One region of the Bacillus sp. AK124 genome, then DNA from elsewhere that is predicted to be linked to it. Evidence: predicted binding sites of a transcription regulator. Region 1 holds the regulator's gene; the other holds the start of a gene.
The links. Region 1 encodes NrdR, which represses ribonucleotide reductase genes. Its sites were predicted from a motif close to AACACNATATATNGTGTT; they were not measured.
Positions count from the first base shown of each region.

Region 1 (15,926 bases):
CAAGTCAAAGTGAAGGATACGGGCATCGGGATCAAGCGGTCCGAAATCCCGAGAATATTCGAACGCTTCTACCGGATCGATAAAGACAGGAGCAGAAATTCAGGAGGAACCGGTCTCGGCCTTGCGATCGTCAAGCATTTAGTCGAAGCCCACGACGGTGAAATCGACGTCGAAAGCGAGCGGGGGAAAGGCACCGAATTCACGGTCCGCTTAAAACGCGCATCCGAGTAGCTTCATTTAGCAAACTTTACAAAGGCTTAACAACTTTTATATATATGGTTAAAACTTGGCTGATAGGATCATTAGTGAACCCCTTCATCCAAGGAGCCATATGGACGGACGCGATCAACAGCGCGTCCCTTTTTTTATTTTTCTGCGAAATCACTCTCATTTTCCTTTCAAAATGAACTTTGCTAAAATAAAATAAGCAAATATGATCACGAAGTTGAATGGAAGCTGACGAATCGGCTCCTTAGGAGGATAAAGATGACTGAAAGAAAAAAACTAGTATTGGTTGACGGAAACAGCCTGGCTTACCGCGCGTTTTTCGCTCTGCCTCTTCTCAGCAATGAAAAAGGGATACATACAAACGCTGTGTACGGTTTTACTACGATCTTAATGAAGATGCTTGAAGAAGAAAAACCGACCCACATGCTCGTTGCTTTTGATGCGGGGAAAACGACATTCAGACATAAAACGTTTAAAGAATATAAAGGCGGCAGACAAAAAACGCCGCCCGAGCTGTCCGAGCAGCTGCCGTTTATCCGCGAGCTCCTCGACGCCTATCAAATCTCAAGGTATGAGCTTGAAAACTACGAGGCCGATGATATTATCGGCACCCTTGCGAAGTCAGCGGAAAAAGACGGATTTGAAGTGAAGATTTTTTCCGGCGACAAAGACCTGACACAGCTGGCTACAGAAGGAACGACGGTTGCCATCACGAAAAAGGGCATTACAGATGTTGAATACTATACGCCGGAACATGTCCGGGAAAAGTACGGACTTACACCTGAACAAATCATTGACATGAAAGGGCTGATGGGAGACTCATCAGACAACATTCCAGGTGTGCCGGGCGTCGGCGAAAAGACGGCGATCAAGCTTTTGAAACAGTTCCATACAGTAGAGGAGCTGCTGTCGTCAATAGACGAAGTCAGCGGAAAAAAACTGAAAGAAAAGCTTGAAGAATTTAAAGAACAGGCATTGATGAGCAAAGAGCTTGCGACAATTACGACAGAAGCGCCGCTTGAAGTCACCCTCGATTCCCTCGGATACGAAGGTTTTGACAGGGAAGCGGTCGTCAAGATTTTTAAAGATCTCGGTTTTAACTCTTTGCTCGAAAGGATTGGCGAAGAGCCGGGAGAAAAAGAAGAAGAACAGTTTGAAGAGACCAACGTCACGATCAAAACAGACATCACGGATGATTTGTTTGCGTCACCGGCTGCACTCGTTGTCGAACAGCTCGGCGACAATTATCATGAGGCGCCGATTCTCGGTTTTTCGATCGTCAACGAACATGGCGCTTTCTTCATCCCGGAAGAGACGGCCGTTCAGTCGGACCGTTTTAAAGAGTGGGCCGAAGACGAGTCGAAAAAGAAATGGGTGTTTGATGCAAAACGCGCGGCGGTCGCTTTGCGTTGGCGGGGCATCGAACTGAAAGGCGCAGAATTTGACGTTCTCCTTGCGGCCTATATCATCAATCCGGGACACTCTTACGACGATGTTGCAAGCGTTGCGAAAGAACACCAATTACACATTGTCGCGGCAGATGAAGCGGTCTACGGAAAAGGCGCGAAACAGGCGGTGCCGGATGAGAAGGAGCTTGCAGACCATTTAGCCAGAAAAGCGAAGGCGATATCGCTGCTCCGCGAAAAGCTCCTTGATGAATTGGAGAAAAACGAGCAGCTCGATCTGTTTGAAGCGCTCGAAATGCCCCTCGCCCACATTCTAGGTGAGATGGAATCGATCGGTGTCCAAGTCGATGTCGACAGATTGAAAAAAATGGGGGAAGAACTGTCCGCCAAATTAGCGGAATACGAGAAGAAAATCCACGAGTCAGCAGGTGAAACGTTCAATATCAATTCTCCAAAGCAGCTCGGTGTGATTTTGTTTGAAAAACTCGGGCTGCCTGCCGTCAAAAAAACAAAAACGGGCTATTCGACTTCAGCCGATGTGCTGGAAAAACTGCGCGACAAACACGTCATTATCGAAGATATTCTGCACTACAGACAGATCGGCAAGCTCCAGTCCACATACGTCGAAGGGCTTTTAAAAGTAATCAAAAAAGACAGCCATAAAGTGCATACCCGCTTTAATCAAGCTTTAACACAGACGGGAAGGCTCAGCTCAACCGATCCAAATCTGCAAAATATACCGATCCGTCTTGAGGAAGGCCGCAAAATCCGGCAGGCGTTTGTCCCTTCGCAAAAAGGCTGGCTCATATTCGCTGCGGATTACTCCCAAATCGAATTGAGGGTTCTCGCCCACATTTCAAAGGATAAAAATTTGATTGAAGCGTTCACGAACGATATGGACGTTCACACGAAAACGGCGATGGATGTTTTTCATGTATCAGAAGAAGAAGTCACCCCTGCGATGAGGAGGCAGGCGAAAGCCGTCAATTTCGGAATCGTCTACGGAATCAGCGACTACGGCTTGTCGCAAAACCTGGGAATTACAAGAAAGGAAGCGGCCGCGTTTATTGAGCGCTATTTCCACAGCTTCCAGGGAGTTAAAGAATACATGGAAGAAACCGTTCAAGAAGCGAAACAGAGGGGCTATGTGACGACTCTTTTAAGCCGGAGGCGGTATATACCGGAATTGACGAGTCGGAATTTCAATCTGCGCAGCTTTGCCGAACGGACGGCAATGAACACGCCGATCCAGGGAAGCGCCGCAGATATCATTAAAAAAGCGATGATCGACATGGCGGACAAGCTGAAAGAAAAAAATCTCCAGGCCAAACTGCTGCTACAGGTTCACGACGAATTGATTTTTGAAGCGCCTGAAGATGAAATCAAAGTGCTTGAAAAACTGGTTCCGGAAGTAATGGAACATGCATTGGAGCTCGATGTTCCGCTGAAAGTGGACTGCGCTTCAGGGCCTTCATGGTACGATGCAAAATAGAGAAAAGGAAGTGATGATGTGCCGGAATTACCAGAAGTCGAAACGGTCCGGCGCACTCTTGCCGGGCTTGTAAGAGGGAAAACGATCGATGCGGTTGATGTCAGATGGACAAAAATCATAAAACGTCCGGAGGAGCCTGAGGAATTCGCAAGGCTCCTGGCCGGTCAGACGATTCAGTCGATCGGAAGAAGGGGAAAATTCCTGTTGTTTCATCTTGATGATTGTGTCATGGTTTCCCATTTGAGAATGGAAGGAAAGTACGGGCTTCATCAAAACGATGAACCCCTTGATAAACATGTGCACGTCATTTTCAGGTTCACGGACGGAAGCGAGCTGCGCTACCGGGATGTCAGAAAGTTCGGCACGATGCATTTGTTTAAGCCGGGAGAAGAACTGACGGAGCTGCCTCTCAGGCAGCTCGGTCCCGAACCTTTCAGCGAGGAATTTACAGCCGGTTACTTAAGAGAGCGCCTGAAGAAAACAAACCGCTCAGTGAAAACCGCACTGCTCGATCAGCGGACAGTGGTCGGACTGGGCAATATTTATGTCGACGAGGCTTTGTTCAGAGCCGGTATCCATCCCGAGACAACAGCGAACAAGCTCACAAAAAAACAGACGGTTCTTCTTCATGAAGAGATCGTTCAAACGTTAAAGGAAGCTGTTGAAGCAGGGGGAAGCACAGTCAGATCTTACATCAATTCACAAGGTGAAATCGGCATGTTCCAGCTCAAACTTTTCGTTTACGGCCGGAAAGATGAACCTTGTAAAAAGTGCGGATCTCCAATTGAAAAAACAGTCGTTGGCGGAAGGGGCACGCATTTTTGCATAAAGTGCCAGAAAAAATGACAATCGCATAAAAGGGACAACAGCAAGCCGTATCATGGTTCAAGCTGTCGATGCATACGCTCCATATAGCTGTTAAAAGCAAGCTTTAAGGTGTGATGTTTCTTTTTCGGGTAAACAACACACGGATGGTTTTCTTCTTTCATATATATAAGAAGCCTAGAAAGCTGCCTTTAGGCTGCATGACTTAACTGCTCGCATCAACAGAAAGGAAGAGCCTGATATGATGTTTGCATCTTTCTTGCTGCTGGCATTTGCCGTCAGCTTGGACAGTTTTTCAGTCGGATTTACTTACGGATTGCGAAAGTTGAAAATCCCATTTAAAGCGATTTTGATTATTGCTTTTTGCTCTGGTGCCGTGATGTATATTGCCATGATGATCGGAACCCTTTTGGCGAAATTCCTGCCCGTTGTCGTAACAGAAAGGCTCGGAGCCGTCATATTAATGGGGATCGGCGCATGGGTGCTGTATCAGTTTTTCAGGCCGGAGAAAGAACAGGATCTCGTCTTCTCTGAAAAAACGCTCATCAACCTTGAATTGAAATCGCTCGGAATCGTGATACACATTTTAAGAAAACCGACAAGCGCCGACATTGATAAATCAGGAATCATTACCGGTATAGAAGCTTTCCTTCTCGGTTTCGCCCTCTCTATTGACGCGTTCGGAGCAGGGATCGGCGCGGCTGCGCTCGGCTTTTCCCCTGTACCGATGAGCATTACGGTAGGCATCATGAGCTCATTGTTCGTATTTTGCGGAATACAGGCGGGGCGATTTTTATCGAAATGGAACTGGATGGATAAACTGACCTTTCTTCCCGGTATATTGCTGATTATGATCGGCATCTGGAAACTGTAAGAAGGAGGTGCAGGCCTTTGACATTGGTCATCGGGTTGACCGGAGGGATTGCCAGCGGCAAAAGTACTGTCGCGCAAATGTTCCAGCAGTGCGGCATCACAGTCGTCGATGCGGACGTGATCGCGAAAGAGGCCGTTGAACAAGGGATGCCCGCTTATCACAAAATCGCAGAGACATTTGGTCAAGGCGTGCTGCTTGAAACAGGCGGTATCGACCGGAGAAAACTTGGAGAAATTGTTTTTACTAACGAAGAAAAGAGGATGCAGTTAAATGCGATCGTCCATCCGGAAGTGAGAAAAATGATGATCAAACAGCGCGACGAAGCCATCCGGGCCGGTGAACGGTTTGTTGTTCTCGATATTCCGCTTTTATATGAAAGCGGGCTTGAACATTTGACAGATAAAGTGATCGTCGTCTGGGTGCCGATGGAGCTTCAGCTTGAGCGGCTGATGAAAAGAAACCGGCTCACTGAAGACGAGGCGCTGAACAGAATTCACGCCCAGCATTCTCTTGACGAAAAAAAGAAAAAGGCAGACGCGGTGATCGATAACAGCGGCAGTCTGAAAGATACAGAAGCGCAGCTTCATCAGCTGCTTGATACATGGTCAAATATTGAAAAGTGAGCGCGAAATTGCGCTCACTTTTTTATTAGTCGTTTTTAAACTGGCTGTAATTCGCATAATACAGCGCGGTGCGTTGTGCACCTGCATACCGTTCGGCAAAAGCTTTGGCATTGCCTGCCTTCATCGTCCGATAACTGTAGTTGGATGAAGGTTTCCAGCTTGTTTCAGGCGATTTCTGTCCTTTTATCGCCGGATATGATCCGACATCTTTAAATGAGCCGTCTCCGTAATCATCAAGTATGCCTTTCTCGCTGCCCGTACCGAAGTAATTGGCTTCAGAATAAATTTTGGCCAATGTCGTTATCGTGAAGCCTAGATGGTAATTGTTGATATAATTGTTTTTCACATGAAAATGGCCGTAACGCATCAACCCGGGCGCCCTGACATAGAGATTCTCAAAGCGGTTGTGGCTGATTGTCATCCGCGGATATCCATTATATATACTGTGGTATTGCTTGTCATCTTGAGGCCAGCCGAGAATCAAGCCGTACCTGTGGTCTGTGAATGTGCTGTGAGACAGTGTGACGTAATCGGCTTTAGCGCCGATGTATAAGAGCTTGTCGAGATCGTGACCGTTTGCTGAATAGCTGTGGCCCTGGAATGTGACATGGTCAATCCAGTAATTCCTCGAATCTGTAATGTAAACAGGGATGTCGTTGTTTTCATTTATGAATGCATCATGTGCAATGATCAGATTTTTGAAAATCACGTTGCCTGAGTCCGTTTTTGTTTTAAAGTAAATGTTGTTCAGCTTATGTTTTTCATACGAGCCGATGATTGTTTTATTGGCACCCACCGTCAATACCGTTTTGGCTGAAGCGCCGATATTGCTGGAGACGACAATGGTGCGGGGCGTTGAACCTCCAATATTGGCTTTCAGTTCGCCCAGATTGTTGACATAGACGACTTTTCCAAGCAGGCCGCCGGTTGTGCCTGTTTTCTGCTTGCCATTCGTTTCCTTTGCATAGCCCGCGAAACCTTCGAGACCGTCGCTTGGAAGCTTCCACTTTTGGACGGAGCTGCCTGTATATTTGGCAAGCTTCACTCCGTTGCCGTCCAGTGTCAGGGCAAGGCTGTTGTTTTGCGCACTGACGATTTTATACGTGATAAAGTCTCCGTTTCCGTCTTTGTCAGCCCCGATAATATTCCACAACTCTTCTTTTCGTGAATTGTCATAGTAGACTACAGCGGGATTATTGTTTGACAACGCGTAATGGGAAGGGATGATAATTTTGCCGTTATCCATATTTCTGATTTTGAACTGTTTGCCGTCAGACGTATCCAGCCTCCATCTTTCTGCTTTTTCCCCGCTCATCTGTTTTGCTGTTAGCGGTGCATTATCTTGATTCCCGGCGGGCGTGATGTTTATGCCTGATAAGCTTTCCAGCCTGATCATCTGTTTCGGATAACCTTCGTTCGCCGCGGAAGCGGCTGCTGTTCCTATAAAAAAATAAATGCCGGCCGCAGCCAAAAAAGAAATGATAAAATATATGTTTTTGGTCAGTTTCATGGTTGTCCTTTCTTGAAGACACTGCCTTCTGTCGTGTGAAAATTTGGCGCCGTTGGAAATTGTAGCACTAAAGATGCATTTGAAATATATGCTTTAATGCCGATTTTTTCTAGTTCTTTGTTCATTGTTTCACAAAAACCGCGTAAATTTGCTGTAAAAGAAACAAATGGTATGGCTAATTAAAAATAATGTGTTATACTTATTTTGAATAAATCATGATGTGGAATGACATAAAATAAGGGGTGCATATTTGATGAAAGTGAAAGTTGCGATAAACGGATTCGGCCGGATCGGCAGAATGGTGTTTAGAAAAGCGATGCTTGATGAACAGATTGACATTGCAGTGATCAATGCGAGCTACCCTCCGGAAACGCTCGCTCATTTAATAAAGTATGACACAAATCACGGCCGATATGAGCTTGATGTAAACGCTGGAGACGATTGCCTGTTCGTTAACGGTAAAAAGGTCATGCTGACCAATCAGAGGGACCCTAAACTTCTTCCGTGGGCGCAATACGGAATCGACATCGTCGTAGAAGCGACGGGGAAATTTAACGCGAAGGAAAAAGCGGAAGCTCATATTGAAGCCGGCGCGAAAAAAGTTATTTTGACAGCGCCGGGGAAAAATGAAGACATCACAATCGTGATGGGCGTCAATGAACGCGAATTTGATGCGGAGCGTCATACGATTATTTCAAACGCTTCCTGTACGACGAATTGTCTCGCTCCTGTCGCAAAAGTGCTTGATGATGCATTTGGCATTGAAAACGGCCTGGTGACCACTGTTCACGCATTTACAAATGATCAAAAAAATATTGATAATCCGCACAAAGACTTGAGAAGGGCGCGCGCCTGCGGTTCTTCGATCATTCCGACAACGACAGGCGCCGCGAAAGCGCTGTCACTTGTCATGCCACATTTAAAAGGAAGAATGCACGGCCTGGCCCTGCGCGTTCCCGTCTCAAATGTGTCACTCGTTGACCTTGTGGCTGATTTAAAAAGCGATGCGACGGCAGAAGATATTAATGAAGCGTTCCGAATGGCGGCGGCAGGCTCGATGTCCGGGATCCTCGATGTATGCGATGAACCGCTTGTCTCATCCGATTTTAATACGAATCCATACTCGGCGGTGATCGACAGCCTTTCAACAATGGTGCTTGAGAACAGAAAGGTGAAAGTGCTCGCATGGTATGACAACGAATGGGGATATTCGTGCAGGGTTGTCGATTTAATCAGATACGTGGCTTCAAGAATGAAACACCCTTCGGCTGTATAAAATAAGAGCATGGACGGATAAAAAATAAATACCCCTTAACCATCAAATGATAAAACCGCCTTGCAAAAAATATTCAAACAAAGTATACTATTTTTCGTGAACTTCTAGTTCGTGAGCGCTTCGGCATTACTTAAAGGGTTAGGACCTCTCCGGACTAACTTTCCCCCGTGGTAAATGACCGGTTCAGTTGCTTGGAAATTCACTTTTCTAATTCTTGTTAAGGGGGGTCCATGCTATGGAAACAATGGGGCGTCACGTTATCTCCGAACTGTGGGGATGCGATTTTGATAAGCTGAATGACATGGATTTTATTGAAAAAACGTTTGTAAATGCGGCACTGAAGTCAGGTGCTGAGGTACGTGAGGTAGCCTTTCATAAGTTTGCACCTCAAGGTGTAAGCGGGGTTGTGATCATTTCTGAATCTCACTTGACCATTCACAGTTTTCCTGAACACGGATATGCCAGCATTGATGTTTATACTTGCGGAGATTTAGATCCGAACGTAGCTGCCGATTATATCGCAGAAGAATTAAGAGCAGAAACAAGAGAGAACATTGAAATACCGAGAGGCATGGGACCTGTTCAGGTGAAACAGGCCAACGCCAAAGCACAGGCACTTTAATGCCGATAGAGGAGCTGGATGAAAAAGCGGACACCGCTTTTAAAATCCGCTCCTTTTTCTTTCCTCTCGCGACAATCCCCGAAACATATTTTCCCCGGCATTCTCTTGCCCTAATTTGTTTTCCCTTGGAAATCAACCATTTTTTTAATAAAATATAGAGAAGAAAGACAAAGGGGACAGGGGATATGAGTCTTTTTCAAAACATTCACCGGTTTTTTTCTACACACGCCGAAACGTCTGACCGCCATCCTTCGGACAAGCTGAAGAGCCGCTATTATAAAGCGGCGTCAAAAGAAGCGCTCAATGCTGTAAAGGAAGTGCTGGAAGGCCTTGACGGCTGTAAGGTGACATCGGTGTCGGAAGAAAGAGGAGAAATCAGCGCCGAGGTGAAAAAAACGCGAAAAGCTTTTGTGGTGGCGACAGTCGTGTCGATTCGCCCTTTTGATACAGCGGTGGATTTTAATGTGTCAACGGAAACGTTTTTGCCGACCGATTTTGGCTACAGCCGCGGGCTTGTCTCGACGCTATACAGCGAACTGGACGGAAAGCTGCAGAAATCTGTACATTCAAACAATTGAATAGGGAGCTGAAAAAATGAAATGTCCAGCATGTCAGCATAACGGGACGAGGGTTTTGGACTCCCGTCCCGTTGACGAAGGCAGATCGATTCGCAGAAGACGCGAATGCGAATCATGCAACTATCGATTTACTACATTTGAAAAAGTGGAAGAAATTCCGCTCATCGTCGTAAAAAAAGAAGGAATCCGGGAAGAATTCAGCCGCGAGAAGATGCTCCGCGGTTTGATCAAAGCGTGCGAAAAACGCCCTGTCGCCTTAAAGCAACTTGAGGATATTTGCTTTGAAATTGAAAAAGAGCTTAGAAATCAAGGCGTTGCTGAAGTGAAAAGCGATATGATCGGAGAAATGGTGATGGACCGGCTTGCGAAAATCGACGAAGTCGCATACGTCCGGTTTGCTTCAGTATACCGCCAATTTAAAGATATTAACGTATTTATCGACGAGCTGAAAGACTTAATAAAGAAAGAACGGTAAAGAGCTGTAAATTAATCCAGCTCTTTTCTCATGATAAAACCACGGTCGTGTGACATGAAGGCCTGAAAAAGGTGTAAAATGAGGAAAAGAAACAAAGTGGAAGGTTGACAAAAGATATGAGTAATTATTGGAAAGACTTGCTTCCTGTCGATCCGTACGTTGTCAAAAGCTGCGGATTGCTTCAGGACTTGGACCGGCAAATTGTCACGCTATTGTATCAGCCTCTAATCGGCTCTTTTTCATTCAGCTTGTTTCTCACGCTGTGGGGGGAACTGGAGCAAAACAGAGTCTGGGGGAAAAGCTCGACTCACAGACAGCTGATGGCGGCGATGCAGACCAACCTGAAGACGATTCACTCAGAGAAGGAAAAGCTTGAGGGAATCGGACTGTTGAAAACTTATATGAAAGAAACGGAAGACGAGCGTTTGTTTATATATGAATTGATTCCGCCGCTCAGACCGGATGAGTTCTTTCAGGACGGCATGCTGAATGTCTTCTTGTACAACCGCGTCGGAAAAGCGAGGTTTCAGCAGCTGAAAGAATACTTTTCCCACCCGTCTGTTCCCGAAGAAGCACGGGATATCACCCGTTCTTTCAACGAAGTTTTTGCATCTGTCCAGCCGAGCGAATGGAAGATGTCTGACGATATGATCGAAGCGATGGAGCTTCGCGAAGATCGTGAATGGATGAAAGAAGGGAATGGCAAACCGGCGGCGGTCACAGACGACGCCTTTGACTTTCAACTGTTTCTCGCCGGTTTATCCGACACGCTTATTCCGAGAAAAGCGCTGTCAGACCAAGTGAAGGAAACGATTAAAAAGCTCGCCTTTCTCTACGGGATCGAACCGCTTCAGATGCAAAACGTCGTCATGTCAGCCGTTGATGAGCACGATACGATCACGACAGAAGCGCTCAGAAAAGCGGCGAGCGACTGGTATCAGATCGAGCGCAGCGGCTCGCTTCCGGAACTCGTCGACAAAGTGCAGCCGATGAATCTCCGCGAACAGCCGAATCAACAGTCGTCAACGAATGCCAAGGAAGACAATTTGATTGCTTTGCTTGAGCAGGTATCGCCGAAAAAGCTGCTGCAGGATATCGGCGGCGGAGCGGAACCATCCAAAGCCGATCTGAAAATTATAGAAGAAATAATGCTTGACCAAAAATTAGAGCCCGGCGTCATCAATGTTCTGATTTATTATGTCATGCTGAAAACCGATATGAAGCTTTCGAAAAATTACACCCAAAAAATAGCTTCTCACTGGGCCAGAAAAAACGTTCGCACGGTTAGAGAGGCCATGAAGCTTGCGAAAGAAGAAAACCGCCAATATCTTGAATGGGCGGAAGGGAAGAAAAAGCCTTCCCGGAACAAGAAAGTCATCAGGGAAGAAAAGCTGCCTGACTGGCTTCGGGAAAGTGACGAAGCCGACAGCAAACCGCTCGAAACAGAGCCGGCCGGTTCCGTAACGAGAGAAGGCTTTGACCAACAGAAGCAGAAGCTGCTCGAAGAAATAAAAAAACTGAAAAACCATTCCGCTCTTTAATGTGAGGTGAAGATGATGGAGCCGATTAAACGCGCTTTGCAAGGCGTGACGACGAGACCCGATTTTCAAAAACGCCTTGAAGATATGAAAGAAAAAGTGCTCTCTGACAAGGATGTTCAGGAGTTTTTAAACAGCCGCCAGTCAGAAGTGGATCAAGGAATGATCGACAGGAGCCTAAACAAGCTTTATGAATTTACACAGCAAAGCAAAGCATGCCAAGACTGCCCGAGTCTGAAAGAGTGCAAAAACCTGATTAAAGGTTATCATCCAAAGCTTGTGATGAACGGAAAAACGATCGATGTTCAATATGACAGGTGTCCGGAAAAAAAGGCAGCGGACGAGAGGGAAAGACAGCGGTCGCTGATTAAAAGCATCTATATTCAACAGGATCTCTTGAATGCTACGTTTGCCGATATTGACGGAGATGATCCGAGCAGATTAAAGGTCCTTCAGCTTGTGACGGGCTTTTTGCATGACTATAACGAAACGGGAAAGGGAAAAGGCATCTACGTCTACGGGAAGTTCGGGGTCGGAAAAACCTTTATGCTGGCCGCCATCGCCAACGAGCTTGCGGCAAAGGACCATCCATCCATTCTCGTCTATGTCCCCGAATTTGTCAGGGAACTGAAAAATGCGATACACGATCAGTCGCTTGAAGAAAAGCTTGAGATGGTCAAGTCTACGCCGATTCTAATGCTCGATGATATCGGTGCGGAGTCCATGTCAAGCTGGGTGAGGGATGAGGTGCTTGGCGCCATCCTTCAGCACAGAATGTCTCATCAGCTGCCGACGTTTTTCTCTTCCAACTTTGACCCTGATGAACTGAAACACCATTTCACCTATTCGCAAAGGGGCGAAAAAGAAGAGGTGAAAGCGGCAAGGCTGATGGAGAGGGTGCTGTATTTAGCGACACCTGTCCGGCTGGACGGGAAAAACCGACGTCAGTAATCACATGATCCCGAGCTTCAATTACGGAGATGAAGAAGATGCAAAAAAGAACCTTGGCCAAATGGACGGTTATCGCCGTAATCGCGGCGGCCGGACTATGGTTGAATGCGAAATATCTGAATCTGAGCCCCGCTCATATAAGAGAAGGCGTCTTATCCTTCGGGATTTTCGCCCCGCTCATCTATATCGGATTATTGATGATCCGGCCGTTTTTGCTGCTACCTGCTTCCGTTTTCGCCGTCAGCGGGGGCCTCGCATTCGGTCCGCTGTTTGGCTCTTTGTATTCTTTTATCGGTGCGGCGGGCGGTGCATTTTTGTCATTCGCTGTTGCATACAGGCTCGGCGGAAACCTTCAGCACATGCCGCTGAAGCTTGACAGCCTGCGGACGCTTTTGCGGAAAAACGGCTTTTTCTGCATTCTGCTCTTGAGGCTCGCGCCGATTCATTTTGACGCGGTTAGCTATGCGGCAGGCGTGTCAAAAGTGAAGCCCCTGTCGTTTGCCCTGGCGACGGCTGCGGGCATCATTCCGGGCACCGTTATTTTAAATGTGCTCGGGTCAAGCCTCTTGACCGGCGACATCATAGCAATTGCAGCTACAGCGGCAATTTACTTGATATTCATTACCGTGCCTCTTTTGTTCAGAAAAAAAGTGCAGGCGCTCCTCGATTAAGGGCTCATCCTTTTTTTACGTCTATTTTATTTGTCACTCCCATATACATGTATCAGATGTTGTTAGGGGGGACAAACATGCTTGAAATTACATTTGAAGATGATTATGATACAGCCGCGTTTTTGCATCTCCTTCGCAATGCGGATGCGAACCGGCATATCAAGATTCACGAAGCACCAGGGAAGATCGGAATTGAAAAGACCCATTCCTCTGTCAGTATTCAGGCCTATATTGAGCCGGTTCTGACGAGATTTTTTACAGAATGCAAAGAAGACGAATACATGCTTTCGGTTATTGAAGGCGATTATTACTTTTTGGACCGGGATGAACAGCAGCAGATTCTTCAACTGGCCCACAGCATTATGGAGGGCGAACTTGAAGGGCTTCCTCTCAACAAGGACGACACCCCTCGCGAACATTACATCATTCAGGAGCTCCAAACGATTTGTCTTGAGGAAAACGTCTTTTCCATTCGGTCTTTTATGACATTTCGCCTCGGGAGGTATTATGAACGCCTCAGGTCTTATGTGGAGGCGGCAATTGACGAGTATAAAATGGAACAGGAATATCAGACATTCATTCAATCGCTGAGAGACTACGTCATGTCGAAAGAGCCGATGCTTGACCATGTCCGCATTGTGCACGACGGTTATTTTGTATTGTGGGAATTAAAGTATATTTCTGAACGGGAACAAAAAAAATACATAGACAGGCGGTTCGTAAGAGAACACCCGATGTATATTGATTCCCATCTCCTGGCTCCGCTCGTATCGATTGCGCCGGAAAAAATAGACCTCTATACAGAAGACCGGGAACACGCCATGGTTCAGACCATTCAAAATATTTTTCAGGAGCGCGTACGGATTCTTTCGCTTGACGCCTTTCATCCGCGAGAAAACATTTTGGAAGAGCATTCTTGATTTTGTGTGAAAAACGATTTATAATACGATGTAAACTTAAAGATATTATGTATCGATAAGGACATGAAAAGATGAACACCGGTTTGACAGAGAGGGAGACCACGGCTGAAAGTCTCTTAAGCCAAGGAGCATTTTTTTACCGCCTTTGAACATCAGTTGTGAACGACAATGTGTCTAGTAATGACTGACGGGACTTCCCGTTACAGAACCGAAAGCCGAGAGCGCGACGGGTTTTTTGCGTTTTCGGGAAAAAGGGTGGAACCACGAATTCCGTTTATTAATCCTCGTCCCTTTCATAGGGGGACGGGGATTTTTTATTTTGTAAAAAAAAAGGAGTGACTAGGATGTCAGATATGGTAAAAATCAAATTTCCTGACGGAGCGGTTAAGGAGTTTGCAAAAACGACGACAACAGAAGATATCGCGGCATCAATCAGTCCCGGCTTAAAGAAAAAATCAATAGCGGGGAAATTAAACGGCAAAGAAATCGATCTGCGCGCACCGATCCTTGAGGACGGCGCCATCGAAATCATTACAGAAGGCAGCGAAGAAGCGCTTGAAATCATGCGCCACAGTACTGCACACTTAATGGCCCAGGCGATCAAGCGCCTGTATAAAAACGTGAAGCTCGGCGTGGGTCCGGTCATTGAAAACGGCTTCTACTACGATGTGGATATGGAAGAAGCGCTGACTCCGGAAGACCTTCCGAAGATTGAGAAGGAAATGAAAAAAATCGTTGGCGAAAATCTGCCGATCGTAAGAAAAGAAGTCAGCCGTGAGGAAGCCAGAGCCCGGTTTGCCGAAATCGGCGATGATTTGAAATTGGAACTGCTTGATGCGATTCCGGAAGGTGAAACGGTATCGATCTATGAGCAAGGCGAATTCTTCGATCTGTGCCGCGGTGTTCACGTTCCTTCGACAGGAAAAATCAAGGAGTTCAAACTGCTGAGCCTTGCGGGAGCATACTGGCGCGGAGACAGCAACAACAAGATGCTCCAGCGCATTTACGGTACGGCTTTCTTCAAAAAAGCGGAGCTTGATGAGCATCTTCGCCTCCTTGAGGAAGCAAAAGAACGCGACCACAGAAAGCTCGGAAAAGAACTGAAGCTGTTTGCGATTTCGCAAAAGGTAGGGCAAGGGCTGCCGCTTTGGCTGCCAAAGGGTGCAACCATCAGACGCGTCATCGAGCGCTATATCGTTGACAAAGAGCTTGCGCTCGGCTATGAGCACGTGTATACACCTGTCCTTGGCAGCAAAGAACTTTACGAAACGTCAGGGCATTGGGATCATTATCAAGACACAATGTTCCCTCCGATTGAAATGGACAATGAAACATTGACGCTTCGACCGATGAACTGTCCGCATCATATGATGATTTATAAAAACGACATTCACAGCTACCGTGAACTGCCGATCCGGATCGCGGAGCTCGGAACGATGCACCGCTACGAAATGTCAGGCGCTCTCTCAGGTCTGCAGCGTGTTCGCGGGATGACTTTGAATGACGCGCACATTTTCGTCCGTCCCGATCAAATTAAGGAAGAGTTCATCCGCACTGTCCGCCTGATTCAGGAAGTGTATGAAGACTTCGGCCTTGAGCAGTACTCATTCCGCTTGTCTTACCGCGACCCTGAAGATACAGAGAAATATTACGATGACGATGAAATGTGGAACAGAGCGCAATCGATGCTGAAGGAAGCGATGGACGAGATCGGACACGATTATTACGAAGCCGAAGGGGAAGCGGCGTTCTACGGACCGAAGCTTGACGTTCAGGTCAAAACAGCAATCGGAAAAGAGGAAACACTGTCAACTGTACAGCTGGACTTCCTTCTTCCTGAAAAATTTGATCTGACATATGTCGGAGAAGACGGAAAACCTCATCGTCCGGTCGTCATTCACAGAGGTGTCGTTTCCACAATGGAACGGTTTGTCGCT
Region 1 covers NZ_CP096378.1:1,231,253-1,247,178, forward strand. The annotation lists gene pnpS (two-component system histidine kinase PnpS) at 1-231, shown strand, start outside; gene polA (DNA polymerase I) at 487-3,126, shown strand; gene mutM (DNA-formamidopyrimidine glycosylase) at 3,145-3,972, shown strand; gene ytaF (sporulation membrane protein YtaF) at 4,193-4,825, shown strand; gene coaE (dephospho-CoA kinase) at 4,843-5,448, shown strand; gene M1E06_RS06230 (pectate lyase family protein) at 5,474-6,958, opposite strand; gene M1E06_RS06235 (glyceraldehyde-3-phosphate dehydrogenase) at 7,212-8,234, shown strand; gene speD (adenosylmethionine decarboxylase) at 8,470-8,856, shown strand; gene M1E06_RS06245 (hypothetical protein) at 9,042-9,434, shown strand; gene nrdR (transcriptional regulator NrdR) at 9,451-9,909, shown strand; gene M1E06_RS06255 (replication initiation and membrane attachment family protein) at 10,026-11,450, shown strand; gene dnaI (primosomal protein DnaI) at 11,466-12,398, shown strand; gene M1E06_RS06265 (TVP38/TMEM64 family protein) at 12,437-13,069, shown strand; gene ytxC (putative sporulation protein YtxC) at 13,147-13,989, shown strand; gene thrS (threonine--tRNA ligase) at 14,334-15,926, shown strand, end outside.

Region 2 (15,926 bases), 1.2 Mb from region 1:
CGTCGAAGAACTCGGGCTTGGCAAGCATTTACAGCCGGAGGACACAACAGTTGCTTCATTGCGGGAAGCCGTCTCCCAGACGGACGGTAACCTGGATGTCCTGAAACGCGTAAAGGACATGCAAGAGCACATTAAACAAGCAGGAGGAGCCGAGAAAGCCGCAGATGAAATTGAGTCATTTTTAGCACCGGCAGGAGTGAAATAACCATATGAAGGAACCCGGGAAATCCCCGGGTTTTTTGTTGCAGCCGAAAGGAAGCGGGAAAAGTATACAGAGGCGCTTTTTGAACATACTACCTTCTATTAAATGTATTAAAAAGGAGGAAGTGATTTGTCAAATCAGGGCAATTTCAAAAAAACGATCTCTCTGCTTGACCTGATTTTGATCGGCATGGGAGCGATATTCGGCTCGGCTTGGCTGTTTGCCGTCAGCAATGTCGCTTCAAAAGCCGGGCCCGCGGGAAGCTTTTCGTGGATTATCGGCGGCGTCATTATCCTTTTAATCGGCCTCGTTTATGCCGAGCTGGGAGCTGCTTTGCCGCGGACGGGCGGGATTATCCGCTATCCGGTGTATACCCACGGCCACCTTGTCGGATACTTGATTTCATTTATCACGATCGTTGCCTATACAAGCCTGATTTCAATCGAAGTGACCGCTGTCAGGCAATACGTAGCTTATTGGTTTCCCGGTTTGACGATAAAAGGTTCTGAATCGCCGACGATTATCGGCTGGCTTTTGCAGTTTGTGCTGCTTTGTTTGTTCTTTTTACTCAATTATTGGAGTGTCAAAGCGTTTGCGAAATCAAATTTAATCATTTCGGTTTTTAAGTATTTTGTTCCTTTGACGATCATTGTCGTATTGATATTCCATTTTAAGTCGGCCAACTTTGCGGGAGAATTTGCCCCGTTTGGCTTTGACGGGGTGCAGGCGTCCATTTCGACCGGCGGGGTGATGTTTGCATACCTCGGTCTTCATCCGATCGTTTCGGTCGCCGGTGAAGTGAAAAATCCGCAGCGGAACATCCCGGTCGCTCTGCTGATTTGCATCATTGTTTCGGCTTGCATTTATACGATACTGCAAGTGGTGTTTATCGGAGCCATCCCGACTGATATGCTGAATGACGGCTGGAAAGCGATCGGCAAGGAATTTTCTCTTCCATTCAAAGACATCGCGGTGCTTCTCGGGATGGGCTGGCTTGCCACTCTTGTCGTTCTGGATGCGATCTTATCACCCGGCGGAAACGGCAATATTTTTATGAATACGACGTCGCGCTTGGTTTATGCATGGGCGCGGAACGGCACGTTGTTCAAAGTGTTTGCCAAGGTGAATAAATCGACGGGAATTCCGCGTCCGTCGTTGTGGCTGTCGTTCGCGCTCGCCGTTTTTTGGACGCTTCCTTTTCCGTCTTGGGACGCGCTCGTCAATGTTTGCTCTGTAGCCTTGATTCTTTCCTATGCGATTGCTCCGGTTTCAGCGGCAGCGCTGAATGTGAATGCCAAGCAACTCAACAAGCCTCTGCAAATCAAGGGGATGGCTGTCATTGCTCCTGTCTCCTTCGTATTTGCGTCGTATATCGTCTATTGGTCAGGCTGGAACACCGTGTCATGGCTGCTCGGATCGCAGCTCGTGATGTTTGCCGTTTATTGCGCGTGTAAAAAATATGTTCCCCAAGACGATGTTTCGTTTGCACAGCAGCTTAAATCAAGCTGGTGGATTGTCGGTTATTATGTCATGCTCTTGATTTTGTCGTATCTCGGCTCATTCGGTAACGGCGTGGGCCTATTGAGGACGCCGGTCGATTTAATCTTGATCGCAGCAGGATCGATTGCGGTATTTTACTGGGCGAAATATACGGCCCTTCCAAAGGCAGTCATTGATTATGATGAGAAAAAAGAAGAAACCGTTTAAATAAGAATCCCCCGCGTATGGACTGCGGGGGATTCACGCGTTTTCATTACAGTTGCGGAAGATCTTTAGCTGTTTCGGCAGCTTTGGTATCAACTTGAATTTGTTGAGATAAATTGGCAGGATGGTAATAACCTTTTGACATCATATAGTTTGTGATCTGTTCATGAGTATCAATCGCGTCGTTTAAATACTGCTTAAGCGTTTCACGCACTTCTGGAGAAGATGTTTCTGTGATAGCAGTGGCAATGTTTTTGACACCGGTTTTCGCTGAGATTAAAAAGTCGGTCGCTATCACTTGTTCAGTCATCGCGCCCATTCCTGTCATGTTTTGGATGAATTCGTTCATACGGTTTCACCTCTCATTGACAGCAGTCCTTGCAAATGCTCGATCTGATGCTTTGTTTGGGAAGCATCCCGTTCCAAGATGTCGCGAAGCTCTTGATCCTGCACCATTCCCGTCATTGTTGATGACTTAGTCAGGCAAAGGTTTTTAAACATTAACAGCTCATGCAGTTCCAATGTTTCATGAATCCCATTATTCAATTGCAAACATTCCTTTCAGATTTGTTATGGTGTGAAGGACACATCATTAGTATCAAGGTTCGTTAGCGGGATTATTCTGTTTGCTGTTTTACAATAAATTACATGTTGCTGTCAGGCTTTTCTGACGCGAAAGAATTTGGTCAAGAGCCAGGTTCCTTGCGGAAAACTGAGCGTGAGCTGCCAGACACCGCCGCCGCCAAGTCCGTATTCGATGATGAGTTGCAGTTTTTTTCCAATACTGCGTGCGTCTTCAAACCATATGATGTGCCTTCTGCCTTGTTCATCTGTGTATTGGAGAAAAGGGGACTCAGACTTTGTATCATATTGAATCGGTACCTGGTGCTTCATGGCGAGCTGAACGGCGCCTTGGTTGGCGATTCCCGGGTATACGGTACCAGGCTGATAGGGCAGCGTCCAGTTATAGCCGTAAAGCGGAAAGCCGAGAATGATTTTTTCTTTTGGAATATGGCGAAGGGCAAATTGAATCGTCTGCCGGACTTCATTGATCGGAGCGACGGGGCCGGGTTCGCTTGTTCCGTGGTGCCAGTCGTATGCCATGATAAAGACAAGGTCGCTCACTGCGCCGATTCCGCCATAGTCATACCCTTTCAGCCAGGCGATATTTTCATTTGTTTTCGGCGGAACGGCAACCGTCAACACATAACCGGAAGGCTTCAGCCGCTCTTTCAACAGGCGGAGAAAACCTGAAAATAAATCTCTGTCTTCCTCCACAATCTGTTCGAAATCAATATTGACGCCAGCATATCCTTTTCTGGAAATCGTTTGAACAATATTGTCGATGAGTCGCTTTCTTACGGCAGGCTGATTTAATACGCGGTGCGCAAGAGACGGACTAAAGCCTGTTTCTGTCAGATTGGTGACTGTCATGAGGGGAGGAACGCGCCGCCTCCAGGCCGTTTGTACCGCCGGTGAATCATTCAGCTCGCTTAACGATCCGTCGCTTGAAATATGGTATTCAAAAAATGCCAGATATGTGGCGTAGGGGGCAAAATTATGAATCAATTCCTGGTCTAAGCCTGGGTTTCTCAATGTGTAATATCCTAAAGCGGTGATCGGTTTTTTCGGTAATTCCGGAATCGTCACTTTCATCCCCGGCCTCATATTGGCAGGCGTTACAGACGGATTTGCTTTTTGCAATGCTTCGGCGGTTACAAACGTCCGGCGGGCAATCGAATCATAATTGTCTCCCTGCTGAACCGTATATGTATAAAGCGGTATTAAAAGAGCCTGTCCGGGGACAATGTTTGTTTCGACCAACCCGTTTACCAATCGGATCTGGTCAATCGAAATTCCGAACCTGGCACCGATGACAAATAATGAATCTCCCGGCTGAACCGTATAAATAAACAACGGGCACACTTCCTTTTGTTCCTCTGTATGTGACAGGGGTTTTATGCTATGTCTATGACCGGCGCTGAAGGATCATGCGCCGATTTTCTCAATCGGAATGGTGAATAGATCCGTGAAGCGGATAATTCTTGACTGATCGATCTAAAAAGAGTATTCTTCAAATAAAGGAGGTGATAAAGGCTTGGGAAGAAGCAAAGAATTCGATACCGCCCTCGTCCTTCATAAAGCAATGGAGGTTTTCGGCCAATTCGGCTATGAAGGCGCATCGATGCAAGAGCTGCTCAGCCGCCTGGGAATTGCCAGGCAAAGTCTGTACAATACATTCGGCACGAAACGGGATCTGTTTATTGCCGCTCTTACAAGATATCTTGATGATAAAAATGCTCAAGTAATCGCCAGGCTTGAAAGCCCCGGCTCAGTGAAGCAATCGGTTCGGCAGATCTTTCAGGAAAGCTTAAACGCTCTGAAAGACCCCGAGCGCTCAAAGGCATGCTATATCATCAACAGTGCAATTGAACAAATTCCCCGTGATCAAGAGGTTGCCGAATACTTTGATAAGCAGACAAAGCAACTGGAAACCGCCTTTTACAAAGCGCTTGTCCGGGCCGAGTCACAGGGGGAACTAAAGAAGGGAGGTCAAGATCTTTCAGCAGTTGCCCGTTTTTTAAATCAAACCCGGCTGTCGCTCACGTTTCAGGCGAAGTTAACGGGGGACTTTGACGCCCTTCAGGATTTGATCGATGTCAGCCTGTCTGTTCTTGATTAAAGAATTTTTTCGTCAAGGAAGATGGGCTGCCGCTCGTTTTTATCACTATTTTAGACCAATTGGTCAAAAAAGAATGGGGGAAAGAAAATGGCGCATACGATAACCGATGTCGTGGAACAATTTTTGCAGTCGATGCTCGAAAAGGATATGGAAAAGTGGATACAGCTTTGGGATCAAGACGCGGTGTTTGAGCATCCATATGCACCGCCAGGTTTTCCTAAAAAACTAGAAGGAAAGTCGGCGATTTACGAATATATAAAGGATTTTCCCGAAAAGATCGATATTGTCCGCTTCACAGCGCCCACTATTCATCAAATGGCAAATACGGGCTATGCAGCTGTCGAATTTGAATGTGAAGGCACGGTGTGCGAGACGGGGCTTCCTTATAACCAACAGTACATCAGCCTTGTAAACATGAAAGAGGGCAAAATTGTCCACTACAAAGATTATTGGAATCCTCTGACTGTCATCGAATCGTTCGGGGGGACGGCTGCAGACTTTTTAATGACGTAACAAGGAGTGATAAAAGTGGAGAAAAAAATATTGATTACCGGTGGAACCGGCACGACTGGAAGCCGAATCGCCAAACGGCTTGTACGTTCGGGGGCCGGTGTCCGGATCGCAAGCCGGAGAATGCCTGCAATGGCCGGAACGGAACATGTGTATTTTGACTGGAATGATCAAAAAACTTACAGAGACGCATTAAAAAACACGAACTCATTGTATTTGGTTGCGCCTGTCGGTGTATTCGAACCGTCGCCGCTCGTTGTGCCGTTTTTGGAAATGGCAGCGGCATCCTGCGTCCGCCGCATTGTTCTGCTCAGCGCTGCCATTATTGATGAAGACGGACCTGTATTCGGGAAGCTTCATCACGCGGTCAGGCGATATGTTCCTGAATGGACGGTGCTAAAGCCTTCATATTTCATGCAGAATTTTGACCATCAGCATGGCGCTTCGATTCGGAAGAAAAATGAAATCGTCACGGCGTCAGGCAGCGGCAAAGTCGGGTTTATAGATGCAGACGATATTGCTGAAGTGGCTGTGCGCGCATTGCTTGATCAAAAGCCGCATAATACGAGCCATATCTTGACCGGGCCGGAAGCCTTGAGTTATGCTGAAGCCGCGGCAATCATCGGCAGAGCGGCAGGCCGCGACGTCAGGCATGTCAATGTCGAAGTGTCCGCTTTGAGGGAAAGGTATATAAAAGCAGGATTATCTCCCGATTATGCCGGATTCATGTCGGAACTAGACGAGAAAATCAAGAATGGCAAAGAAAACCGCATCACAGATACAGTGGAACGCATCACGGGAAAAAAACCGCGTTCACTGGCTGATTTCGCCAATGAACACGCCGGACTCTGGCGTCTGCTTTAACTTTTCCTGAGACTGAACGGTCTTTTCTCTTTATTTTTGACCGTTCAGTCTAATTAGTAGAATGTTTCGTTGATTTCCCATGACTCAACTGTACAGTAGGCCAAGTGAGGGTCCATACCCATGCCCATTAAATAAGCCATTGCCGCTACTTCTTCCATGGCGTGGTGATAGGAAGTGGTTTGCGCTTCATTTAAACCGTAATGAACAAAAGGCGCAACTGTGCACAACGTCTTATGTTTCAAGTGCGGAAACAACGGACATTTGATGTGGTGCACGGCTGCTTCGGCGTGCTGATACTGGGGGATATGCATATGCTGTTCGGGAGCCGGTGTCTGCTGTAAATGTTCTACATTCTCCATTTCTTTTCGTCCTTTCTTGCGCGGATTTTCGTTGTATTCTATGTTCCGCTCATGCCCCGTGTGTTAGACGGCTGTCACGGTTTACCGGTTTTTTAGGCAAATCAACAGACAGAAAGGTCAAATACCGGTAGACTTTAAGCAGGATAAAAAAAGGAGGTATTTTTTATGGCTAAACATCATTTTTACCTTCAGGCAGACTGGCCTGGAAAACGTAACGACATCGGAAGGATTGAAAGCGGGAATTTAAAAACAGAAATTTCAATTCCAAAGGAAATGGACGGTCCGGGGGCAGGGACAAACCCTGACGAAATGCTGCTCGGCGCCGCTGCGACTTGCTATATCATCACGCTTGCAGCCATGATGGAAAGAAGCGGATTGGAAAAAGAGAGCCTGACGATGGAATCCGAGGCTGTTGTCGATGTGACAGGCGGGGTGTTTACGTACGAAAAAATCATTCACAGACCTCTGATCCGCCTTCCGAAAGAAGCGGCGGAAAAAGAGGTCCAACTTGCCGAAAGACTGGCTGAAAAGGCGGAGACATCCTGTATGATATCAAGGGCGGTTCAGGGCAATGTCGCCATTGAATTAGACCCGAAGATTGTCGTCTCCAAAGCGGATTAGATTTCGATCGTGAGCTGAGCTTTTTGGTCTGCGGCGTCAGCATGCTTTGAATTGAGCAAAAAGACGCCGCAGATGATCAATACAAGCCCAATAAGAGTTTTGAGATTGAATGGCTCCTGAAATATAAAATACCCGATCGCAGCTGTCAAAGCCGTCCCGGTGCCGGCCCAAGTCGCATAAGCCGCAGATAAAGGCAGTGTTTTTAATGAAAAGCTCAGAAACGTAAAAGAAGCCGCAAAACCGATTATGACACCGGCCGCGGGCAGGGGGGCGCTAAAGCCTTCTGACAGCTTCAGCATCGTGCTTCCGAATACTTCGGACAAAATGGCAGCCGCCAAAAAGATCATGCCTTTCATGACATTCTCCTCCTTATGACAGATTGATCAGGACAACGCCTGACACGAGACAAATAATGCCGGCGATATTTCGCCGGTTCAGCTTTTCTTGAAACCACAAGACGCCGATGATTGCAGTCAGAACGGTGCCAGCTCCGCTCCAAGTCGCATAGGAGAGGCTTAGCGGGATGACCTGCAATGTGAGCGACATCATGTAAAATGCGAGACCGTAGCCGATCACTACGAGAACCGACGGCCGCCAGCGCGCGAACCCGTCAGAGATTTTCAGCATGGCGGCTGCCGCCGCTTCTGACAAGATGGCGATCAGCAGAAAAATGTAGCCTGCAATCATATGAAATCCTCCTCTATCAATGTTATTCCATGATTCAAAAGGAGAGCTTTCTCTTCGTCAGCCAGCAGTTCCAATTGAAACAAAAGACTTTGACCATTTGCCAGCGCTCTTTTCACACAACTCACGCTGCGGTTTAAGACATGCTGCCGCAGCAAGGGCGCTTGTACAAAGTTAGTTTTCATTCGAATATCAAAAAACGCAGCCCATAAACGATCTTAAAGTGTTAAAGGTGTATTCCGCAATCGTCATGAGGCCGCTTCAAAGATTTCTTCTTTTTTAGACATAAAAAAAACCCGTATTACTAACCGGTTGGTAAAATCCATCTTAATTGATGCAAAAGTTCTAAGTCAAGAAAAAAGTTATGTAAAAAGGCCCCTGGAAGAGCCTTTATCTGTCAGAAAAAAGGATAGTAAGGATACGGCGGATACGGATATCCCCAAGGGCCGAGAAGCGCTCCGGCAGTAAGTCCGCCCAAAAAACCTCCGAAGAAGGGGCCCGGACCGAAAAACGGACGCGGGCCGAAAAACGGGCGCCCAAAAGGTCCGCCAAAGAAAGGTCTGCCGATGATGCGCTGGTTGTCGTCGCCGTATACAGGAGCGTGCTCGAAATGATTCATAAAAAAATCCCTCCAATAATAAAATGAAACCTGACTAACATCACTGTATTCTGCCCAGCCGTTTTTGCTTGGGCGCCCGTCGTATTTTTTAGTGAAGCCGCCCTTAAAAAGGAGTGAATGAAACATGACGCTGTATCAGTCGGATTGGTCAAAAGCGCCTCCCCATGCCCACGCCTACAGGGCGAGAACATCGACTGCCAATGGCCATTACCACCTAATTGAAGGCTTTTCCCAGCCGGCAAACGGGAGCAATACAGATGGGCACGTTCATTTTTATTCCGGCATCACTTCTTTCGATAAGGGACATTATCACAGGTATTACGCGATTACGGGGCCCGCGATTCCGCGGGCGGACGGCACGCATTATCATGAAATCGGGGGCACGACCTATCTGGCATATTCTGCGGCTCCCCCGATCAGATTTGGCGGAGTCGTGTATGTAAGCGATGGAATAAAGGAGAGGCACCGGCATACTTTTAAGGGTTCCACAAGAGAAATCGTGGGGAATGAGCCGATAGGGTGGTGAGGGAATGTTTGGAAAACAATGAAAACGGGTAAAATGAAATGGGTGTTTTTGAACGTGAAATGGTATAATGGGAGGAGCTTGTTTAAAGAGAGTGATCAGCAGTGAATAAAACGAAACCGCCGGTCATCGTTTTGATCGGACCGACCGCTGTCGGTAAAACAAAATTAAGCGTGATGCTGGCCGAGCATTTGAATGCGGAAATTATCAGCGGAGATTCGATGCAGATTTACAAAAGAATGGATATCGGCACAGCAAAAATTAAAGAAGAAGAAATGAACGGGGTTCCGCATCACTTGATCGATATTAAAGAACCGACGGAATCTTTCTCGGTTGCTGAATATCAGGAGATCGTCAGACAAAAAATCGCAGAGATTGGCAGGCGAGGGAAGCTTCCGATGATTGTGGGGGGGACAGGGCTCTATATCCAGTCTGTCCTTTACGACTATTCATTCACAGAGGAAGCGGGCGACCCTGAGTTCCGAGCGGAGATGGAGGCGCTCTCTGACAAGAGAGGAGCCGAATATGTTCACTGTCTATTGAAAGAGCGCGATCCCGGAGCGGCAAAAGCCATTCATCCAAACAATAAACGAAGGGTCATCAGGGCGCTTGAAATTTTCCATACGACAGGAAAAACGATGTCTGAACATATGGAAGGACAGCGGAAAGAGCTTTTATACACCACGGCTCTCATCGGTTTGACGATGGAGCGGGAAGTGCTGTATGACAGGATCAACAGCCGCGTAGACCAGATGATGGATGAGGGGCTGCTGAATGAAGTGAAACAGCTTTATGATGAAAACATAAGAAATTGCCAGTCTGTTCAGGCCATCGGGTACAAAGAGCTTTATGCGCACCTTGAAGGCAGAGCGTCCTTGGAAGAGGCGGTTGAGACGTTGAAGCGGAATTCGAGACGCTACGCCAAAAGACAGCTGACATGGTTCAGAAATCAAATGGATGTCGCCTGGTATGACATGACGCCCCCTGTCAATATCGAGCAGAAAAAACAGGAAATTTTCACTTACATAGCAGGAAAGCTCGAACTTTAATCGAAACAGTATGGTATAGAGAAACAAGGAGGACCAGAAACATGAAATCGATAAATATTCAAGATCAGTTTTTGAATCAGATTCGGAAAGAAAGTACATTTGTCACGGTCTTTTTACTGAATGGATTTCAGCTGCGCGGACAAGTAAAAGGATTTGACAACTTTACAGTGTTGATTGAATCGGAAGGAAAGCAGCAGCTTATATACAAACATGCCATTTCCACATTTGCACCGCAAAAAAACGTTCAACTCGAACTCGAATAGCGATTTACGGCTAAAAGACCATGCCTGGCATGGTCTTTTCAGATTGCCTGACAAAATCCTGAAACAGTTTACTGTTTTGGGATTTTGTCGTTTTCGAGGCGACTTTACAATCAACTGCGGCCGTTGCCGGTCCGAGCAGGAGTCTGGGAATAAAAGGAACGGATACCAATTGCTGGACATCCTGTCTAAAACGCCGCCGTCATCACGTCCTGTGAAAGACCGAGGCATTCAAATTTACAAAGCGGCATCTAATCGCTAAACTAAGTAGTGTTTACATCAATTCAGTTTGAAAATGAAAAGGAATGAGCGAACAATGAAACCTAAGATCGTCATCAACCATTGGGAAGAGACGTGTGAAGATGATTCCTGCTATGAATACGGCACAAGTATTCTCGTCAACGGAAAAGAACTTGTCAGGGAAGCGTCGATCATGACGGCTGTTCAGTCGGTTCTTAAGGAACTCGGCATCGAAGCCGATATTAAAGAGGTATGCGAGAACAAGTGCTGTGACACTTACAAAAAATAAGCGAAAAAGTCTAGTCTACTAACTCAATTTTTTTCGTGTTATGATAGATTTCGGTTTGTGAGTAGGATGAGCGAACGGCTCTCATTCTACTCATATTTCTTTGGCCTTAGGCCTCCTAAGCTGAAGCAAATTGTGAACTTTCATCAACCTGAGCACAATATATTGTGTTTTCTTGAATGATAGTATACTATATATTGTGTAAGGTTCGAGTTGAAAGACTCGGAAACAATTTTACTAGGTCGTGATAATGATGATTCAGATCGTATTTGATTCAAAAACGGGAAACGTTCAGCGCTTTGTGGATAAGACGCCTTTTCGCAATAAACGGAAAGTCAGCACAGAGGAGTATCTAGACGAACCGTTTGTTTTGATCACGTACACGACAGGGTTTGGGGAAGTTCCGAAAACGACTGAGATGTTTCTTGAGAAAAACGCCCATCTTCTTTTGGGAGTTGCGGCAAGCGGAAACAGAGTGTGGGGAGACAATTTTGCGAAAAGCGCAGAAAAAATCTCGAAGCAGTATCAGGTTCCGATTCTCGGCAAATTTGAGCTCAGCGGGACGGCCAAAGACGTTGAACTGTTTACTCAGGAGGTAGAAAGAATTGTCACAAAATCAAGTGCCAAAATGGATCCAGTTAAACAATGAGATCATGATCCAAAAAGACGGGAAATTCCAGTTTGATAAAGATAAAGAAGCTGTACATAGTTATTTTGTAGACTATATCAACCAAAATACGGTATTTTTCCATGATCTGAAAGAGAAAATCGATTACTTAATCAAGAATGACTACTATGAAGAAGAGTTTTTAAGCCGCTACACGTTCGAAGAAATCAAGGAAGTGTTCAAAGAGGCTTACGCTAAAAAATTCAGATTCCCGTCCTTTATGAGCGCTTTTAAGTTTTACAATGACTATGCGCTGAAGACAAACGACAAGAAAAAAATTCTTGAACGCTATGAAGACAGAATCTCTATCGTAGCTTTATTTTTTGCAAACGGGGATAAGGAGAAGGCGAAGGAATTCGTCAGAATGATGATCAACCAGGAGTATCAGCCGAGCACGCCGACGTTCTTAAATGCCGGCCGCAAACGCCGAGGAGAGCTGGTCAGCTGCTTCCTCTTGGAAGTCAATGATTCCTTGAACGACATCTCGAGAGCGATTGATATTTCAATGCAGCTGTCAAAGCTAGGCGGAGGCGTATCGTTGAACCTTTCAAAACTGCGTGCGAAAGGCGAAGCGATCAAAGACGTCGAAAACGCGACAAAAGGCGTCGTCGGCGTGATGAAGCTTCTTGACAACGCATTCCGTTACGCTGATCAGATGGGACAAAGACAAGGCTCAGGGGCTGCATACTTAAACATTTTCCACCGCGACATCAACGATTTCCTCGATACGAAGAAGATTTCGGCTGATGAGGATGTCCGGGTGAAAACATTGTCCATCGGAGTCGTCATTCCAGATAAATTCATCGAGCTTGCAAGAGAGGATAAAGCGGCATACGTATTCTATCCGCACACCGTTTATAAAGCGTACGGCGAGCACCTCGATGAAATGGACATGAACGAGATGTACGACCGGCTTGTGGAAGATCCGCGCGTCAAAAAAGAAAAAATCCACCCGCGCAAGATGCTCGAAAAGCTTGCGATGTTAAGATCGGAATCAGGATATCCGTACATTATGTTCCAGGACAATGTCAACAACGCGCATGCGAACAATCATATTTCCAAGGTTAAATTTTCCAACCTTTGCTCAGAGGTTCTTCAGGCTTCACAGGTTTCTTCATACACAGACTACGGTCAAGAAGATGAGATCGGCCTTGACATCTCCTGCAACCTTGGTTCATTGAACATATTGAACGTCATGAAAAACAAATCGCTTGAGCAGACGGTTAAGCTTGCAACCGATTCGCTGACGCACGTTTCTGAAACGACGAACATTACGAACGCACCGGCGGTCAAAAAAGCGAACAAAGCGATGAAATCCATCGGCCTTGGAGCGATGAACCTGCACGGATTCCTGGCACAGAACAATATCGCCTACGAAAGTGAGGAAGCGAGGGACTTCGCGAACACTTTCTTTATGATGATGAACTTTTACTCGATTGAACGGTCTGCCGAAATCGCCAAAGAAAAAGGTGAGACGTACCATAACTACGAAGGTTCGGCTTACGCAACGGGTGAATACTTCGAAAAGTATGTTACTCAAGATTTCTCGCCTAAATTCGAAAAAGTGGCCAAGCTTTTTGAAGGCATGCACATCCCGACAAAAGAAGACTGGGAACAGCTGAAACAGTTTGTCAAAGAACACGGATTGTATCACAGCTACAGACTGTGCATCGCACCGACCGGGTCCATTTCATATGTACAGTCAAGCACGGCATCAGTCATGCCGATCATGGAGCGGATTGAAGAAAGAACCTACGGCAACTCCAAGACGTACTATCCGATGCCTGGACTTGCGCCGAGCAACTGGTTCTACTATAAAGAAGCGTATGATATGGACATGTTCAGAGTTGTCGACATGATCTCGACGATTCAGCAGCACGTTGACCAAGGCATAAGCTTTACATTGTTCCTGAAAGATACAATGACGACACGCGATCTGAACCGGATCGATCTTTATGCCCACCATAAAGGAATCAAAACACTTTACTATGCAAGAACGAAGGATACAGGGCAAGAAGGCTGCCTTTCTTGTGTCGTTTGATTAAAGGAGAGTATGCGAAAGTGACGAAAATTTATGATGCAGCAAACTGGTCAAAGCATGAAGATGATTTTACCCAAATGTTTTACAACCAAAATGTGAAGCAATTTTGGCTTCCGGAAGAGATTGCGCTTAATGGAGACCTTCTGACATGGAAGTACTTGGGTAAAAATGAACAGGACACATACATGAAGGTGCTCGCGGGGCTGACGCTTCTCGATACAGAGCAGGGGAACACGGGAATGCCCCTTGTCGCTGAGCATGTGGAAGGGCATCAGCGCAAAGCGGTGCTGAACTTCATGGCGATGATGGAAAACGCGGTCCACGCCAAGTCCTATTCAAACATTTTCATGACGCTTGCCCCGACAGAGACGATCAACGAAGTCTTTGAATGGGTTAAACAAAACAAATATTTGCAGAAAAAAGCTCAGGTCATTGTCGGACTCTATGAGAAAATTCGCCAGGGTGATAAAATTTCGCTGTTTAAAGCGATGGTCGCATCCGTTTATTTAGAAAGCTTCCTGTTCTACAGCGGCTTCTACTACCCGCTTTATTTTTACGGACAGGGCAAGCTGATGCAAAGCGGCGAAATCATCAACCTGATCTTGCGGGACGAAGCGATTCATGGCGTCTATGTCGGCCTGCTCGCTCAGGAGATTTACAATCAGCAGACACCTGAGAAAAAAGAAGAGCTGTACGCGTTTGCCATTGATCTATTAAAAGAGCTTTATGAAAATGAGCTTGAATATACAGAAGATCTGTACGACCAGGTCGGCCTTTCACACGACGTGAAGAAGTTTATCCGCTATAATGCCAACAAAGCGCTGATGAACCTTGGCTTTGAAGCTTATTTTGAAGAAGAAGAGATCAATCCGATCGTGTTGAACGGGTTGAATACGAAAACGAAGTCACACGACTTCTTCTCAATGAAAGGAAACGGCTACAAAAAAGCAACAGTTGAACCGATAAGAGACGACGATTTTTACTTTGACGATAAGTAAGCCGGCCGGGCTAAAAGGGCGCATCCGCGCCCAAGCCCCGCCTTTCAGTTATAGATACACGGCAAAATGAGAGCAGAACGAATCTGCTCTTTTCACTTTGAGGAGGAAACGGATACAATGGGAAAAATGGATGAAATCATTCTCGTGGTCCCGCGGGAAAACGTATTTGCAAATGAAACGCTGACCTTCCAAGGCGTCAACAGCGACGGTGAGAAGGTCGAGAAGATCATGGCGCATATTGAACAGCACTTCAGTGAAATGAGAAGGGGAGACGCCGAAGAAGATCCTGCGTTTAAACAGCCGATCCCTTATGTTGTCATCAAAAGAGAAGACGAAATATTTGTATACGAGCGGCTCGAAGGCGGAGGGGAAGCGCGGCTTCACAACAAGCTGTCACTCGGCTTCGGCGGCCACATGAACTTTGCCGAAGGGCTTGATTTTTCCGGTATTCTGAAGTTAAACACAGACCGTGAACTTGATGAAGAGCTTCTGATTGAGGAATCAGATAAAGAAAAAATGGTGACGCTCGGACTGATTAATGATGATGAAAACAGCGTCGGAAAAGTACATATCGGAATCCTTTCAGCGCTTGAATTAAAACCGGGCGCACACGTTGAAGTTAAAGAAAAGGAGCAGATTGCCGGCCGGTGGATGAAAGCCAGTGATCTGAAAGATAAAAGCGTCTATGACAGACTTGAATCTTGGTCACAGTTTGTCGTTGATATCTTAGTTTAAATTGGAAAACTCGCTGATTCAGCGAGTTTTCTTTTCGTATTGGACCGGTTTCCATTGAAAAAGTGAGCCCTGCTTTTCGATTAACCCGAAACCAGGGTAGGGGAAATGACACCCGTGGAGCAGGACCTGTCCGTTATAAGCCTGCCGGGCCAGCAGTCTTCTTGTCTTTTCCCCCTCTTTAGGGTCATGCTCAAGCGAAACCCGCAGCTTTGGATTGGAGATGCTTTCGGGAATGTGAAATACGTCATTGATGATCTGACAGACCCCGTCTTTTGTCTGTAATTCAATAGTCAAGTGTCCAGGTGTATGTCCGGGCGTATGGATCAGCTTCAGTCCGGGAAGCAGTTCGGTATCTTCTGTCAGCAGCTTCAAAAGCGGCCGGACAGCGGAGAGAATGCGAAACTGTTCAGAGGCAGGCGATTGTTTTGCGTACAGCCATTCTGCTTCACTGATCAGATGAACAGCGTTTGGAAAAGCGGGTATCCCGTTATTCAGAAGACCTCCCGTATGATCTAAATGACTGTGTGACAAAATGACAAAGTCTATGGAATCAGGCTTAATTCCCGCCTGTGTCAGGTGATGAATCAAGTGCCCGCTTTCTTGTCCGCCTGTTTCGCCAAATCCCGTATCAATCAGTATCCGTTTTTCGTTCGTTTCCAGGCAGATAAAGTTCAGCGCTACTTCAAATTCTTCAGGATAATGTTCTGCTTCATGGGGGTCTCCTCCCGCCAAAAAGAAATCCCTTGAAACTCGAAATGCTCCATCAGATAAAATTGTCATGTGAAAAGAATCGAGTTGAATGCGGTCTGGCTCCTTCATAATAAACCCTTCCCCCTTTGCGTTTGGATCTGTCTCTTTATTAGAAGAGGCAGTTTCATTGT
Region 2 covers NZ_CP096378.1:2,401,026-2,416,951, reverse strand. The annotation lists gene yjiC (UDP-glycosyltransferase YjiC) at 1-205, shown strand, start outside; gene M1E06_RS12105 (APC family permease) at 332-1,909, shown strand; gene M1E06_RS12100 (spore coat protein) at 1,956-2,255, opposite strand; gene M1E06_RS12095 (spore coat protein) at 2,252-2,452, opposite strand; gene M1E06_RS12090 (glycosyl hydrolase family 18 protein) at 2,564-3,823, opposite strand; gene M1E06_RS12085 (TetR/AcrR family transcriptional regulator) at 4,005-4,589, shown strand; gene M1E06_RS12080 (nuclear transport factor 2 family protein) at 4,677-5,102, shown strand; gene M1E06_RS12075 (NmrA family NAD(P)-binding protein) at 5,112-5,963, shown strand; gene M1E06_RS12070 (hypothetical protein) at 6,017-6,322, opposite strand; gene M1E06_RS12065 (OsmC family protein) at 6,488-6,943, shown strand; gene erbB (SMR family multidrug efflux transporter EbrB) at 6,940-7,299, opposite strand; gene erbA (SMR family multidrug efflux transporter EbrA) at 7,313-7,630, opposite strand; gene M1E06_RS12050 (hypothetical protein) at 8,025-8,246, opposite strand; gene M1E06_RS12045 (YmaF family protein) at 8,371-8,772, shown strand; gene miaA (tRNA (adenosine(37)-N6)-dimethylallyltransferase MiaA) at 8,874-9,818, shown strand; gene hfq (RNA chaperone Hfq) at 9,860-10,081, shown strand; gene M1E06_RS12030 (hypothetical protein) at 10,395-10,607, shown strand; gene nrdI (class Ib ribonucleoside-diphosphate reductase assembly flavoprotein NrdI) at 10,858-11,253, shown strand; gene nrdE (class 1b ribonucleoside-diphosphate reductase subunit alpha) at 11,210-13,312, shown strand; gene nrdF (class 1b ribonucleoside-diphosphate reductase subunit beta) at 13,333-14,310, shown strand; gene M1E06_RS12010 (hypothetical protein) at 14,428-15,045, shown strand; gene M1E06_RS12005 (MBL fold metallo-hydrolase) at 15,064-15,926, opposite strand, start outside.
Region 2: a site for NrdR is predicted at 10,759-10,776, ahead of nrdI (class Ib ribonucleoside-diphosphate reductase assembly flavoprotein NrdI). Genes of this name have one in related genera too.